DNA from 4 places in the Bacillus shivajii genome. Region 4 is predicted to be linked to each of the others. Evidence: riboswitches for the same ligand, from Rfam matches in the RefSeq annotation. Region 4 holds a riboswitch; each other region holds the start of a gene.
What was found. A riboswitch is a leader RNA that binds a small molecule or an ion and turns the genes downstream of it on or off. The one in region 4 is predicted to bind S-adenosylmethionine.
Positions count from the first base shown of each region.

Region 1: another riboswitch for S-adenosylmethionine. It lies ahead of LGQ02_RS01375 (methionine biosynthesis PLP-dependent protein); the one in region 4 lies ahead of metK (methionine adenosyltransferase).
Region 2: another riboswitch for S-adenosylmethionine. It lies ahead of LGQ02_RS17405 (methionine ABC transporter ATP-binding protein); the one in region 4 lies ahead of metK (methionine adenosyltransferase).
Region 3: another riboswitch for S-adenosylmethionine. It lies ahead of LGQ02_RS20505 (Fur-regulated basic protein FbpA); the one in region 4 lies ahead of metK (methionine adenosyltransferase).

Region 1 is NZ_CP084703.1:268,233-271,425, reverse strand. It holds gene metC (cystathionine beta-lyase) at 1-939, opposite strand, end outside; gene LGQ02_RS01375 (methionine biosynthesis PLP-dependent protein) at 932-2,074, opposite strand; SAM riboswitch class I at 2,171-2,282, opposite strand; gene LGQ02_RS01370 (DUF3267 domain-containing protein) at 2,820-3,193, opposite strand, start outside.
Region 2 is NZ_CP084703.1:3,597,908-3,601,100, reverse strand. It holds gene LGQ02_RS17415 (MFS transporter) at 1-844, shown strand, start outside; gene LGQ02_RS17410 (hypothetical protein) at 908-1,276, shown strand; SAM riboswitch class I at 1,329-1,437, shown strand; gene LGQ02_RS17405 (methionine ABC transporter ATP-binding protein) at 1,692-2,717, shown strand; gene LGQ02_RS17400 (methionine ABC transporter permease) at 2,767-3,193, shown strand, end outside.
Region 3 is NZ_CP084703.1:4,284,750-4,287,942, reverse strand. It holds gene LGQ02_RS20515 (FdhF/YdeP family oxidoreductase) at 1-772, shown strand, start outside; gene fdhD (formate dehydrogenase accessory sulfurtransferase FdhD) at 785-1,576, shown strand; SAM riboswitch class I at 1,636-1,746, shown strand; gene LGQ02_RS20505 (Fur-regulated basic protein FbpA) at 1,874-2,014, shown strand; gene LGQ02_RS20500 (DUF2935 domain-containing protein) at 2,103-2,903, opposite strand; gene LGQ02_RS20495 (glutamine--tRNA ligase/YqeY domain fusion protein) at 3,163-3,193, shown strand, end outside.
Region 4 is NZ_CP084703.1:3,343,279-3,346,471, forward strand. It holds gene metK (methionine adenosyltransferase) at 44-1,255, opposite strand; SAM riboswitch class I at 1,465-1,586, opposite strand; gene pckA (phosphoenolpyruvate carboxykinase (ATP)) at 2,149-3,193, shown strand, end outside.

The sequences.
Region 1 (3,193 bases), 1.4 Mb from region 4:
CTTAACGGCATCTGCATTTGATAACCTAAAAGAAAGGACTGCTCCAGATCCATTTGATTGACGGAAGTGGATCTCAGATCCAGGATGTTTTTTCAGCCCAGGGTAATAAACTTTTTCAACTTCCGAAACAGTTTCTAGATATCTAGCTATTGTTTCAGCTGATTGCTGAGACTGTTGTATACGTACATGTAATGTTTTTAGTCCTCTTAAGACGAGCCAACAATCTTGAACACCAAGGACGGCACCAAATGTATTTTGTAGGAATGCTAATCGTTCTGCTAATGCATCATCTCTTACAGCAGCTAATCCGGCTACAACATCACTGTGACCAGAAATAAACTTAGTCGCACTATGGAGGACGACATCCGCTCCTAAATCTAAAGGCCTTTGAAGAGCAGGGGTTAAAAACGTATTATCAACAAACGTTAAACAACCGGACTCTTTTGCTAACTGACATATCCTTTGAAGGTCAGAGATTTTCAAAAGTGGATTAGAAGGTGTTTCGATATAGATGACTTTCGTATTCTGTTTTATCTTTTGTTTGATTTCAGTTAAATCTGATGTATCGATAAAGGTGTACTCAATACCGAAACGTTGAAGGACTTCGGTAACCATACGATAAGTGCCACCGTAAACGTCTTCTGATATTAGGACATGGTCTCCTTTTGAAAGGAGCAAAAAAGCGGTCGAAATAGCAGCCATTCCAGATGAGAAAGCAAATCCACTCGATCCACCTTCGAGTTGAGCAATTGTTTCTTCTAATGCTTCTCTTGTCGGATTACCTGAGCGACTATAATCATACTTGCCAAAAGATTCAATATATGATTGATGGAAGGTAGATGTATGGTGTACAGGAACACTGACTGCTCCAGTTTGTTTATCAACAGACTGATCGTTATGAATAAGACGAGTTTCGAAACGATGATTGCGGTTACTCATTATTTGCCACCTTCTTTTCCGCATTTTTTAATGCTTGATCAATATCTTTCTTTAAATCTTCTGCTTCTTCAACCCCTACAGAGAATCTCAATAAGCGATTACAGACACCATTTTTAATTCGAATTTCTTCTGGTATGTCCATATGAGTTTGTGTAGCAGGGTAGGTGATAAAGCTTTCAACTCCACCTAAGCTTTCTGCAAAGGTTATAAGTTGTAAGTATTGTAGAAATGGATCTACTAATTTCTCATCGGAAACACGAAAAGATACCATCCCACCGCGACCAGTATATAAAACATCAGTGATTGCTTCGTGACCTTCTAAGAAACGAACAATTTCTTTTGCGTTTTCTTCGTGTTTTTTCATTCTTAATGGGAGTGTTTTCATCCCCCTAATTAACAGCCATGAATCAAGAGGAGATAATGTGGCTCCTATTCCGTTGTGGTGGAGGGCGAGCCTTTCACACAATGCTTCTCCTTTTGCTACAATTAAGCCAGCTAGCACGTCATTATGACCTCCTAAATATTTTGTCGCACTATGAATGACGATGTCTGCGCCTTCTAAAATAGGCTGCTGAATGAGTGGTGTGTAAAACGTATTATCAACGATTAAATAAAGGTCGTAACATTCCGAAAGATCTGAAAAATGGTTGAGGTTTGCCTCCTGCATCAAAGGGTTTGTAGGAGATTCGATAAAAAATGCTTTCGTATTTTCATTGATTAATTCCTCGAAGCTTTTAGGGTAACGGATGTCTGCATAGTGAAAGACAACTCCGTATTGGTTTAAAAGCTGTTCGAATAGTCGGTACGTTCCGCCATATAAATCATGTGAAACGATGACCTCATCTCCTTGTTTGAATAAGGCAAAAATCGTATGAATAGCAGCCATTCCTGAACTACAAGCAAAGCCTTGGTCACCTCTTTCCAAATTAGCAATCGCTTTTTCAACAATATCTCTAGTTGGGTTTCTCGTTCTTGTATAGTCATACCCCGTCGACTGGCCAATACCTGAATGTTGGTAGCTTGTTGAAAAGTAAACAGGTGGACTAACCGCACCTGTTACTCGTTCGCTACGATTTCCTATTTGAACAAGCTCGGTGTTCATGCTACAGGGTACCTCGTCTCTTTCTATACTCATCCCACGCCCCTCCAAATCTCTTAATAATGAATCAAAATAAAAAGTCGACCCCTTTTTAAGAGGTCGACGAAATAATAATGTAAGGATTCGCCGGACCTCTCATCTTTCAAAGCATTCGCTTTGCTGGATTTGGCACCTTTTGAATAAAAGCTATTCAATGGTTGCCGAGGTTTCAAAGGGCCAGTCCCTCCACCTCTCTTGATAAGAGTCCTTATCGACTGTTGTTTAATTTATATTAGATAATAAATTGAAAATTCAAATTAGTCAACATGTTTATGGGATTTTTTTCTAAAATTATCATGAACTACTTACATGATCATTATCCTTTTTTAACTCTTGTCAGAGAAATAGAAATCGATAAAAGATAATAATCACTTGTTTTGTCTGGCACTTTCACTCCAAATGTTTGTATTTGCATGATAAAGCTCCTCAACTAAAATAGTGTCCTCTAATTATTAAAATCAGTTCTCCAATTAACCCTGCTATGAAAAATAAAAAGTAGTAACTAGCTGAAGTGGTGTCTCGGTTAAAAAGTTCCTTGAAGGCCTTTATTATTACTTTATCAAACTCAAACCACTTTAAAATCCATCCAATAACTAAAAACGACAAAATAGCCATTGATTTCTTCCTTTCGTGAAAAATCTATGATTATTTAAGCCTACTTTAACTTGGCCTGAAATTGTAGTGCTACCTGGTAGATTCATACCTGGTACAAACATACCAGGTACGTGACAACTCCTTGCACCTACAGCCCTTTTGTTAAGTTAGTGGCTTTATGTTCGATTAAATCTACTTCTTTTTTCCAGTAAGTCTTGATACCGTTGTTCTGAACAACTGCTCCATTTGGAACTTGCTTTAAAACGAGAATGAAAGCAAGCATATCGACAGAAGAGGCAGCTGCATTAAGTACAATTAAAACCACAAGGAATGGTGTAAGCATGCCTAACAAACCAAGAATAATAGGTAGAAAGATTGAAAGAATGACAAATGGTGCAACGCTGATGATAATAAACCGAGCTTTTGTCATCCTTTCTTCTGTATAAACGAAGCCTCCGAAGCAAGTGAGACCTAAATACGTACAGTTAGAGCGAAAAAATCGAGGAACAAAAACCGCATGGA
Region 2 (3,193 bases), 250 kb from region 4:
TAACTTTGCGATTATCATGGTGGCAAATGTCATTGGTAATACACTTGGAGGAACATTAAGCGACTTTTTTAATTACATCGTTGGTTTTAATACACTGTGGAGCATTCGGCTTACGTTATTAATTGGGGCAGGCTTCTTTTTTGCAGCGCTCATTCCTATTTTAAAAATTAGAGAAGATCGTAAACTTACGGATAAATCAGACGGGAATAGGTCCTTTAAAAAATTATTTAACACACATAAACAAGGGATTAAGATCATTCTTTTATTTGCCGTTGCACAAATTTTAATTGGTTTTGGTTCAGGGCTTGTGATCCCGTATTTAAACCTATATTTTGTAGACAGGTTTGATATTTCGCATTCACTTGTTGGGATCATCATTTCAGCAGGGCAAGGGATGACCGCTATCGCTCTTCTCATCGGTCCTGCCGTTGTGAAAAAAGTCGGTGAAGTCAATGCGGTCGTCATCTTACAGCTATTGTCGATTCCGTTTTTATTAATTACAGCTTTTACTGAAAATATTTATTGGGCTGTATTTGGTTTTCTATTCCGGCAAGCTTTAATGAACGCAGGAAACCCAATTCAAATGTCACTTATGATGCGAAGTGTTGACGATTCGATCAAAGGACTTGCAAATTCCGTCGGGCAAGCTGTTTTCCAGCTCGGTTGGGCTGTGATGGGTCCAGTTTCAACGACGATCGTCATGGTATATGGCTCATACTCAGGATACGCGATCGTTTTTTCAATTACTGGAGCCCTCTATGTCATTGGAACCGTCTATTTCTTCATTGTTTTCCGAAAGCCCCTTCCGAAATCAGAAAATCTATCAAGAACTGTTGCAGGATAGAGGAAAATAAGAGGAGGAAGTGGAATAAGTTTACAAGGAAATAAGTAAAAAGGCGGGGATAAATTGAAAGAGGTAATTAATGAATTCATAAATCGAGTCCGAGAAAAAGACGCGCTCCAAAAGTTAATGATGAATCGTGTATTAACTGTTTCTTTCAATAATGAACAGGAACTCTGTTATTTAATGGTCGATAACAATTTGTTAAAAATTGTGAGTGGGCTTGATTGCGATAGTCATGTTATCATTGAAGGCAGTGAAGATGATCTAAAAGAATTATTGTACGGTGAGGACTTCCTACTATCTATGAAAAAACGAGAAGACCTGAAAGTAAAAGGGAAGTTAAAAGACTTGTTATTAATAGAATCTTTATTTTATTTGGCAAATACTTCTGATCGAAAAGGTAGGAAACATGTTGACAGTAAAATCGGTTAATGATAATATCCTACTTAACTGATTTAATGAGTTAAATAATTAAAAACAAATTCTCTTATCCAGAGAGGCGGAGGGACTGGCCCGATGAAGCCCGGCAACCACAATGAAAATTGGAAGGTGCCAATTCCAACAAAGCAGATAACTGCTTTGAGAGATGAGAGAAAGGTTTTTCAGTCTTGATATTGGAAACCTTTCAGCTCGTCTTATTGCGCTGAAAGGTTTTTTGTTTTCTATCTTGATTTGAGTATTAAATAGAAAACGACAACAGAGTCTAGAAGCGAAAAGAAAAAAGCTGAGTTTAGTTTATCAATCGGAGACTAAGTGCAGTGAAATAATCATAGATGTTTTAAACCTAGTAATCATATGAGATTAATAAATATATTAGTTAGGTTTATAGAAAGTGAGGCTTATTCAAATGATCTCGTTATCAAAATTGGTGAAAACCTTCAATACGAGGGACGGCAAAGTAACAGCTGTAGATCATATTGACTTGACGATCGAAAAAGGAGAAATCTTTGGGATCATCGGATACAGTGGTGCAGGTAAAAGTACATTAATTCGACTTTTAAATATGTTAGAGGCACCAACTTCTGGTGAAGTCTCTGTTGCCGATAAAAACATGAACAATCTCTCAAAAAAAGAATTAAGAAATGCACGACAAGAGATTGGGATGATTTTTCAACATTTTAATTTATTATGGTCACGTACTGTAAAAGAAAACATTGCATTCCCGCTTGAGATCAAAGGCGTTCCTAAAAAAGAACGTGACAACCGAGTGAATGAATTAATCGAGCTTGTTGGCTTAAGCGGACGTGGAGGATCCTATCCATCACAATTAAGTGGCGGGCAAAAACAACGAGTTGGTATTGCTAGGGCGCTCGCAAATAATCCGAAAGTGTTGCTCTGTGATGAAGCAACTTCTGCATTAGACCCGAAAACAACAGAATCGATCTTGGATTTACTCGTTGACATTAATGAGAAGCTAGGCTTAACAATTGTTCTTATTACTCATGAAATGCACGTCATTCGAAAAATTTGCCACCGCGTAGCAGTGATGGAAGATGGTCAAATTGTGGAACAAGGAAACGTTCTTGATATTTTTAAAAAGCCGAAAGAACACATGACAAAAGAATTTGTTAAGCAAGTGACCGAGCCAGAAGAAACAGAAGAGGCAATCCGTCATTTATTTTCAGAAAATGGCATTCACACCGTCCTTCAGCTTACTTTTGTTGGAGGCGATGCGAAGAAGCCACTTATCAATGATCTCATCAGGTCATATGATGTCACCGTTAATATATTGCAAGGAAAAATTAGTCAAACGCAAAACGGCCCATATGGTTCACTATTTATTAGTGTCGATGGGGCGCAAGAAGAGTTAAATAAAGTCAAAGACTTTATACGTAACCAAGATGTAGAAGTGGAGGTGATCCACGGTGATTAATTTCTTACTCGGAAACATTTTGCTCTTTCCAAATGTGAATTGGGAAAGAATGTGGGATGCGACGTTAGAAACCGTTTATATGACAGTCATTGCCTTAGCATTAACTTTTTTAATTGGTGTGATCTTAGGGTTACTGCTCTTTTTAACAGGCAAAGGCAATTTATTAGAAAATAAAGTGGTTCATGCAATTATAGGTGCCTATGTCAATGTGACAAGGTCCATCCCATTTATTATTTTAATTGTTTTACTCATTCCCTTTACGATAGCGATATTAAAAACATTTTTAGGACCTTCTGCAGCATTACCGGCATTAATCATCGGTTCTGCACCGTTCTATGCAAGGTTAGTTGAAATTGCCTTTCGTGAAATAGATAAAGGGGTCATTGAAGCTTCAAAAGCAATGGGGGCTTCGAACTGGCAAATTATTTATAAAGTCTTATTACCAGAATCCATGCCAGCACTGATCTCAGGATTAA
Region 3 (3,193 bases), 940 kb from region 4:
TGTTCTTCCTGCAATGACACGTTACGAACAACCTGGTGGAGGAACGTCAACATCGACGGAAAGAATGGTTTATTTTTCACCAGAAATTAAAGGACCACGGATCGGTGAAGCAAGGCCTGAATGGGAGATTTACGTCGATCTGGCTAAACGTGTTAAACCAGAGGGAAGTAGTGTCATAGATTACAAGACAGCGCAAGAAATTCGTGATGAAATAGCAATTGCACATCCGAAATACGACGGGGTTCAGCATTTAAAGAATAAAGGAGATGTCTTCCAATGGGGAGGCGCTTGGTTATGTGAAGGTGGGGAATGTCCAACAGAAGACGGGAAAGGCCAATTGCTCCCGATTGAGCTTCCAGAACTGCGTAAACCAGAGGGTCATTTCTATGTGACAACGAGACGTGGCAAGCAGTTTAACTCGATGATTTACAGTGATAGAGATCCAAATAACAATGCCGATCGTTTCGATGTGCTAATCAATCAAAGTGATGCAAAAGGCCTTGGGATTAACGAAGGAGAAGCTATCGTCGTATACAATAAATATGGAACGTTTCACGGTCGAGCAAAATACGACCGCACAAAACAAGGAAACATCTCTGTTTACTGGCCAGAAGGGAATGTTCTGATTCCAAAAGGGGTTTACGAACAATTTGCCGGTATCCCTGAATATAATACGGCTGTCATTGTTGAAAAAGCGGAAACGTACCATGCCCATAAAGATACGAAATATGTTGAACGAAGAATTGAAGAACTCGAAACAGAAATCAGTTAAAAGGAGTACGCTATGAATCATGACGTGATGAAGGATCAGCCGATCATTGCATATAATAATGGGGCAGTTTCAGAAATAAATGATACCATTGCGCTTGAAGTACCAATAACGATCCTTGTAAACGGTATTGAATTTGGAACGATGATGTGTACCCCAACTCACATCGAAGAAATGACGATTGGTATTTTAGCCTCAGAAGGTGTGATCCTCACACCTTCAGATATTGATTCTTTATCAATACTAAAAGAAAAAGGGTATGTTTATGTGCAGTTAAAAAAAGAAGATGTACCGATTGATTCGTATGCAACGAAGCGATATATCGGGTCATGTTGTGGAAAAAGCAGAAAGTTTTACTTCCAAAACGACGTACGGACGGCAAAGACGGTGATGACAAAGCATGATATTCATGCTGAACAAATCATTAACTTAATGGAAGAAATGCAAGAAAACGCAATTAATTTTCAACAAACGGGAGGTTTGCATAATACGGCGTTATGCACAACCGCCGAATTGATTGTAAACCGTTCAGATATCGGGCGTCATAATGCCCTTGATAAAGTGTATGGCTACTGTCTAAAAAATAAAGTCCCACTAAAGGATAAGGTGATTGTTTTTAGCGGAAGAATTTCATCAGAAGTGCTGTTGAAAGTTTCAAAGATGGGAGTTGGAATCATGCTATCAAAATCGGCTCCGACGACTTTAGCCATAGATTTAGCAAAAGACTTAGGAATTACAACAGTGGGATTTATTCGCGGGGGGCGTTTTAATGTTTATACGCACCCAGATCGTGTATCATTCGACTGATTGACATGATCATAAGATTGATGTATGGTATATTATACCAAATGTAACAAACAGAGAACTTCTTATGTAGAGAGGTGGAGGGACTGGCCCATCGAAGCCTCGGCAACGGATTTTTCATTTAGGAGAACACCGTGCTAATTCCTGCGGCAATATTCGCCGAAAAATGAGAAGAGGTATTGAAACGTTGTTCAAAGTAACACGATGTTTTTGAACGTTATCAAGATTCGCCCTCTTCTTTTTAGAAGGGGGTTTTTTGCCCCTTTAGGAGTACGAAGACTAAGGGAGGAGACATACACGATGACCGAAAAATCGCAACAAAAAGAACAGATGATTGAAGAGCTACTAGCATTAGGGATCTACAAAATTGGAGATGTACAACTGTATGAAGTGCCGCTTGAAGACTTAGAACATGAATATAATGAGCATCTACGCAAATAGCTTCTTATGCATAAAATGCTAGGCACACACCGCTACGTTTTCATTTCTAAAGTAGGAGTGGCCTAGCATTTCTTCACTAAGGAGATGCTTAGTCTTCTGTTCGAGGTTTCGTTGGATCGCAATCAGGCATTTGCACGACCTCTGTCGTTTCAGCTAACTTCATTAAGTAATAGCACTCTTCTCTTGCCATATGGTCAGCCATTAGTGGTGATAGAACACCGAGAGATTCTTTCGTTAGCTGCATTTCCTCTAACTCTCTTAAAAAAGCTTTGAAAACTTCCATCTCTAGTTCAATATCGCGATGGAATCTCTTTAGAGCGGGAAATTGAGAAACATTTGCTCGGAGGAACCCAGCCATCTCGACCGCTTTAATATAAAATTCCTCCCATTCCTCTTTAAAGTAATCACTTTTTTCACGAATATCGTATTCGACATGATCCATATTACTACTAATTGCTGCCGCATGTCCTGCAGCGTCCAAAAGCCAAATGAGGTCGTGGTGAAGTGGGTGAACCTTCGGTGGCCGCTCACCTTTTAAGAAATAAGAGAAGATCCTCAATGCTTCATCTAGTTCATTTACCATATGGTTTAAAAAAGAAGGAGGTAATGTAATTGCAATATCACCTTCTAAATGTTCACGGATGATCGCTAACTTTAATTCACGTAATTTTTCTGTTTCTTCATTAGCCTGTCTTAATAACGTCATTAATGCTTGCTCATTTGGAAACCTTCTCGCCTCACCTAAAAGCTCGTCAAACGAATCAATAAATCCTTCAGCTCGAGCGACATAATTCCTTTCACCAGGAGATAGTGATTCATAAATAAACCTGCTGTGGTCACCAAGAACTTGTAACCAAAATTCCAGTTCAAACAATAATTCATCACGCATTGTTTTTACCCTCCCACCGTAAAAATAACAGCCATTAAAAAACATATGATGAAAATGATCCTTTGATGAATGATGAACGATAGATTTACTTATAATGGAGAATGTGCGTAATAAAGGCAAAGCGTGTTATAATAATGGGATGGAAAGATTTACTCAAAAATCCCCTCATGCATGGATATATGTATTCATTTATGATATAACTTCAAGTATGAGTTCACTATGAACGTGAGAAAATTGCCGGTCAGAAAGGTGAGTAATGATGACAGAAAACAATCAAACATCATCTAACT
Region 4 (3,193 bases):
AAACAAAGAAGATTAGCTCCTCTTTGTTCTTTCATATAACACATTATTTTTTTTCGCCATTTGCTGCTTGTTCTTTAATAATTTCTGCTTTGTCCGTACGCTCCCAAGGTAGGTCAACATCTGTACGACCAAAGTGTCCATATGCCGCAGTCTGTTTATAGATCGGGCGTCGTAAGTCAAGCATTTTAATAATTCCTGCTGGGCGCAAGTCAAAGTTATTACGAACAACTTCAACTAAAACATCTTCAGATACTTTGCCTGTTCCGAAGGTGTCGATCGCAATTGATACAGGCTGTGCAACACCAATTGCGTATGCAAGTTGTACTTCACAACGATCTGCAAGACCTGATGCAACAATGTTTTTCGCTACGTAACGAGCGGCATATGCTGCTGATCGGTCTACTTTCGTTGCATCTTTACCAGAGAATGCACCGCCGCCGTGACGAGCATAACCTCCGTAAGTGTCAACAATAATCTTTCTGCCTGTTAAACCAGCATCACCTTGAGGACCACCGATTACAAAACGGCCCGTTGGATTGATGAAGTATTTTGTTTTATCATCTAGAAGATTCGCTGGAACAACGGGTTTAATGACGTGCTCATGCAAGTCTTTTTTAATTTGATCAAGGGTTATTTCTGGGTGATGCTGTGTTGAGATGACGATCGTATCAACTCTTATTGGCTGATCATTTTCATCATATTCAATCGTAACTTGTGTTTTAGCATCTGGTCGTAGGTAATCGATCGTTTCATTTTTACGAACTTCACTCAAGCGGCGTGCCAATTTATGAGATAAAGAAATTGGCAGTGGCATAAGTTCTTCTGTTTGGTTATCTGCATATCCAAACATTAACCCTTGGTCACCAGCTCCAATTGCCTCGATTTCTTCCTCTGTCATTTGGCCTTCTCGTGCTTCAAGCGCTTGGTCAACACCTTGTGCAATATCTGCGGATTGTTCATCAATAGATGTTAAAACAGCACATGTTTCATAGTCAAAACCGTATTTTGCACGAGTGTAGCCAATTCCCTTTACCGTTTCACGAACGATTTTTGGAATATCTACATACGTTGAAGTTGAAATCTCCCCCGCTACTAACACAAGTCCTGTGTTCACTGACGTTTCACAAGCAACACGTGCATTTGGATCATTTTTCATGATCTCATCTAAAATTGCATCTGAAATTTGGTCACAAATTTTATCCGGGTGACCTTCCGTGACTGATTCAGAAGTAAACAAACGACGTTTCTCTGCCACAGTACGTACCTCCTTCGTAATATCTATCCTATAGGATATGTTTATTGAATTGACGGTACTCGTTCTCCCAGCAGAATGGTATAAATCAGTTTCAATAGTTACCTTAACTAGAAAAGGAGACTAATGCTCTGCTTTTCACAACAATTTTAAAGTAATTAAAAAAACCTTTTCCCTAGCGAGGAAAAGGTTATGTCCCATTCGCCTTTCACCTCTTATCGGTCAAGACATACTCGTAGATACGCCTTGCAGGTTAGCACCGTTCATCATTTTTGATGTGATGATGGTTGCTGGGCTTCGTCGGGCCTGTCCCTCCGCCTACTCGGGATAAGAGTATCCGTTCGCAAAAAGAATAACTGATTTTCGGTAAACTGTCAACAGAATCCGCAACAAATAGGCAAAATTAGGCGTTATTAAATTGAGGTACTTGTCGAATTCATGACAATTCATTAAGTCTTATTACACTCATTTGTCCAAGAGGGGAAAATGAATCTACACGAACAATTAAGTACTCTACCTCTATATCCTTCTTTTATAACATACATAAAATGACGACATATCTTATTTAAATTTTGACACACTTATTCTCTCATCATTCATTGAGAAAATACTTTTAACTGAGTAAAACACATTTGCAATTCTCTACGTATTCCATCAATTGACCTACATACCGATCAACTCATTTCTTCTATTTATAAACGAATGACCATCATTGATTATAAAACCTTCTTAAAATATGAAATTTCTAATAGGTGAAAAACTGTTTTTAAAAACGATGCACATTTCAGTACAATTAGTATAGACTATTTAAAAATATGTGTTATACTAATTTACAGATTAGATGAAACAAGTTACTAATATAATGGTCTTGAGTGATGATGAAAGGATGAGATTTCATGAGTACAATCCACTTCGAAACTGAACTTGAACGAATTTTACGTAATGATAATGTGCACACTGATTTGTCAACAACTTGCTTAATAGAAAAAGCATTAGAACGCAACGAAGGTCGATTAACATCTACTGGTGCGTTTTGTGCGACTACTGGAAAATATACAGGACGTTCTCCAAAAGACCGCTTCGTCGTGGAAGAGCGTTCTACTGTAGATAAAGTTGACTGGGGGACGGTAAATCAACCAGTTTCTTCGGATGTATTCGAGCGTTTATACTTAAAAGTGTTACACTATTTAAGTGAGAAAGATGAACTTTTTGTCCGTCACGGTTTTGCTGGTGCAGACAAAGCACACCGCCTTCCAATTCGCATCGTAAATGAGTATGCTTGGCATAACTTATTTGTTCAGCAATTGTTTATTCGCCCAATTGCAGAGGAATTAGCTTCTCTCATTCCTGAGTTTACAATTGTTTCAGCACCTGGATTTAAAGCAAATCCTGAAGTAGATGGTACTAAGTCTGAAACATTCATTATGGTTTCTTTGGAAAAACGTACGATCTTAATCGGGGGAACAGAATATGCAGGGGAAATGAAGAAATCGATCTTCTCTGTCATGAATTATTTATTGCCTGAAAGAAATGTCTTGTCGATGCATTGTTCAGCAAATGTAGGTGTTGAGGGAGACGTTGCTTTATTTTTCGGTTTATCCGGCACAGGGAAAACAACACTTTCAGCTGATCCACATCGTAGCTTAATTGGTGACGATGAACATGGCTGGTCTAATACTGGTGTATTTAACATTGAAGGTGGTTGTTACGCAAAGTGTATTAACTTGTCAGAAGAAAAAGAGCCACAAATTTATAACGCGATCCGCTTCGGCTCAGTTTTAGAAAATGTCGTCATCGATGATAATACACGTGAGCCAGATTATGATGACAATTTATATACAGAAAATACGCGTGCTGCTTATCCAATTGAGTCTATTCCGAATTGTGCGACTCCAAGCATTGCTGGACATCCAAACACGATCATTTTCTTAACAGCAGATG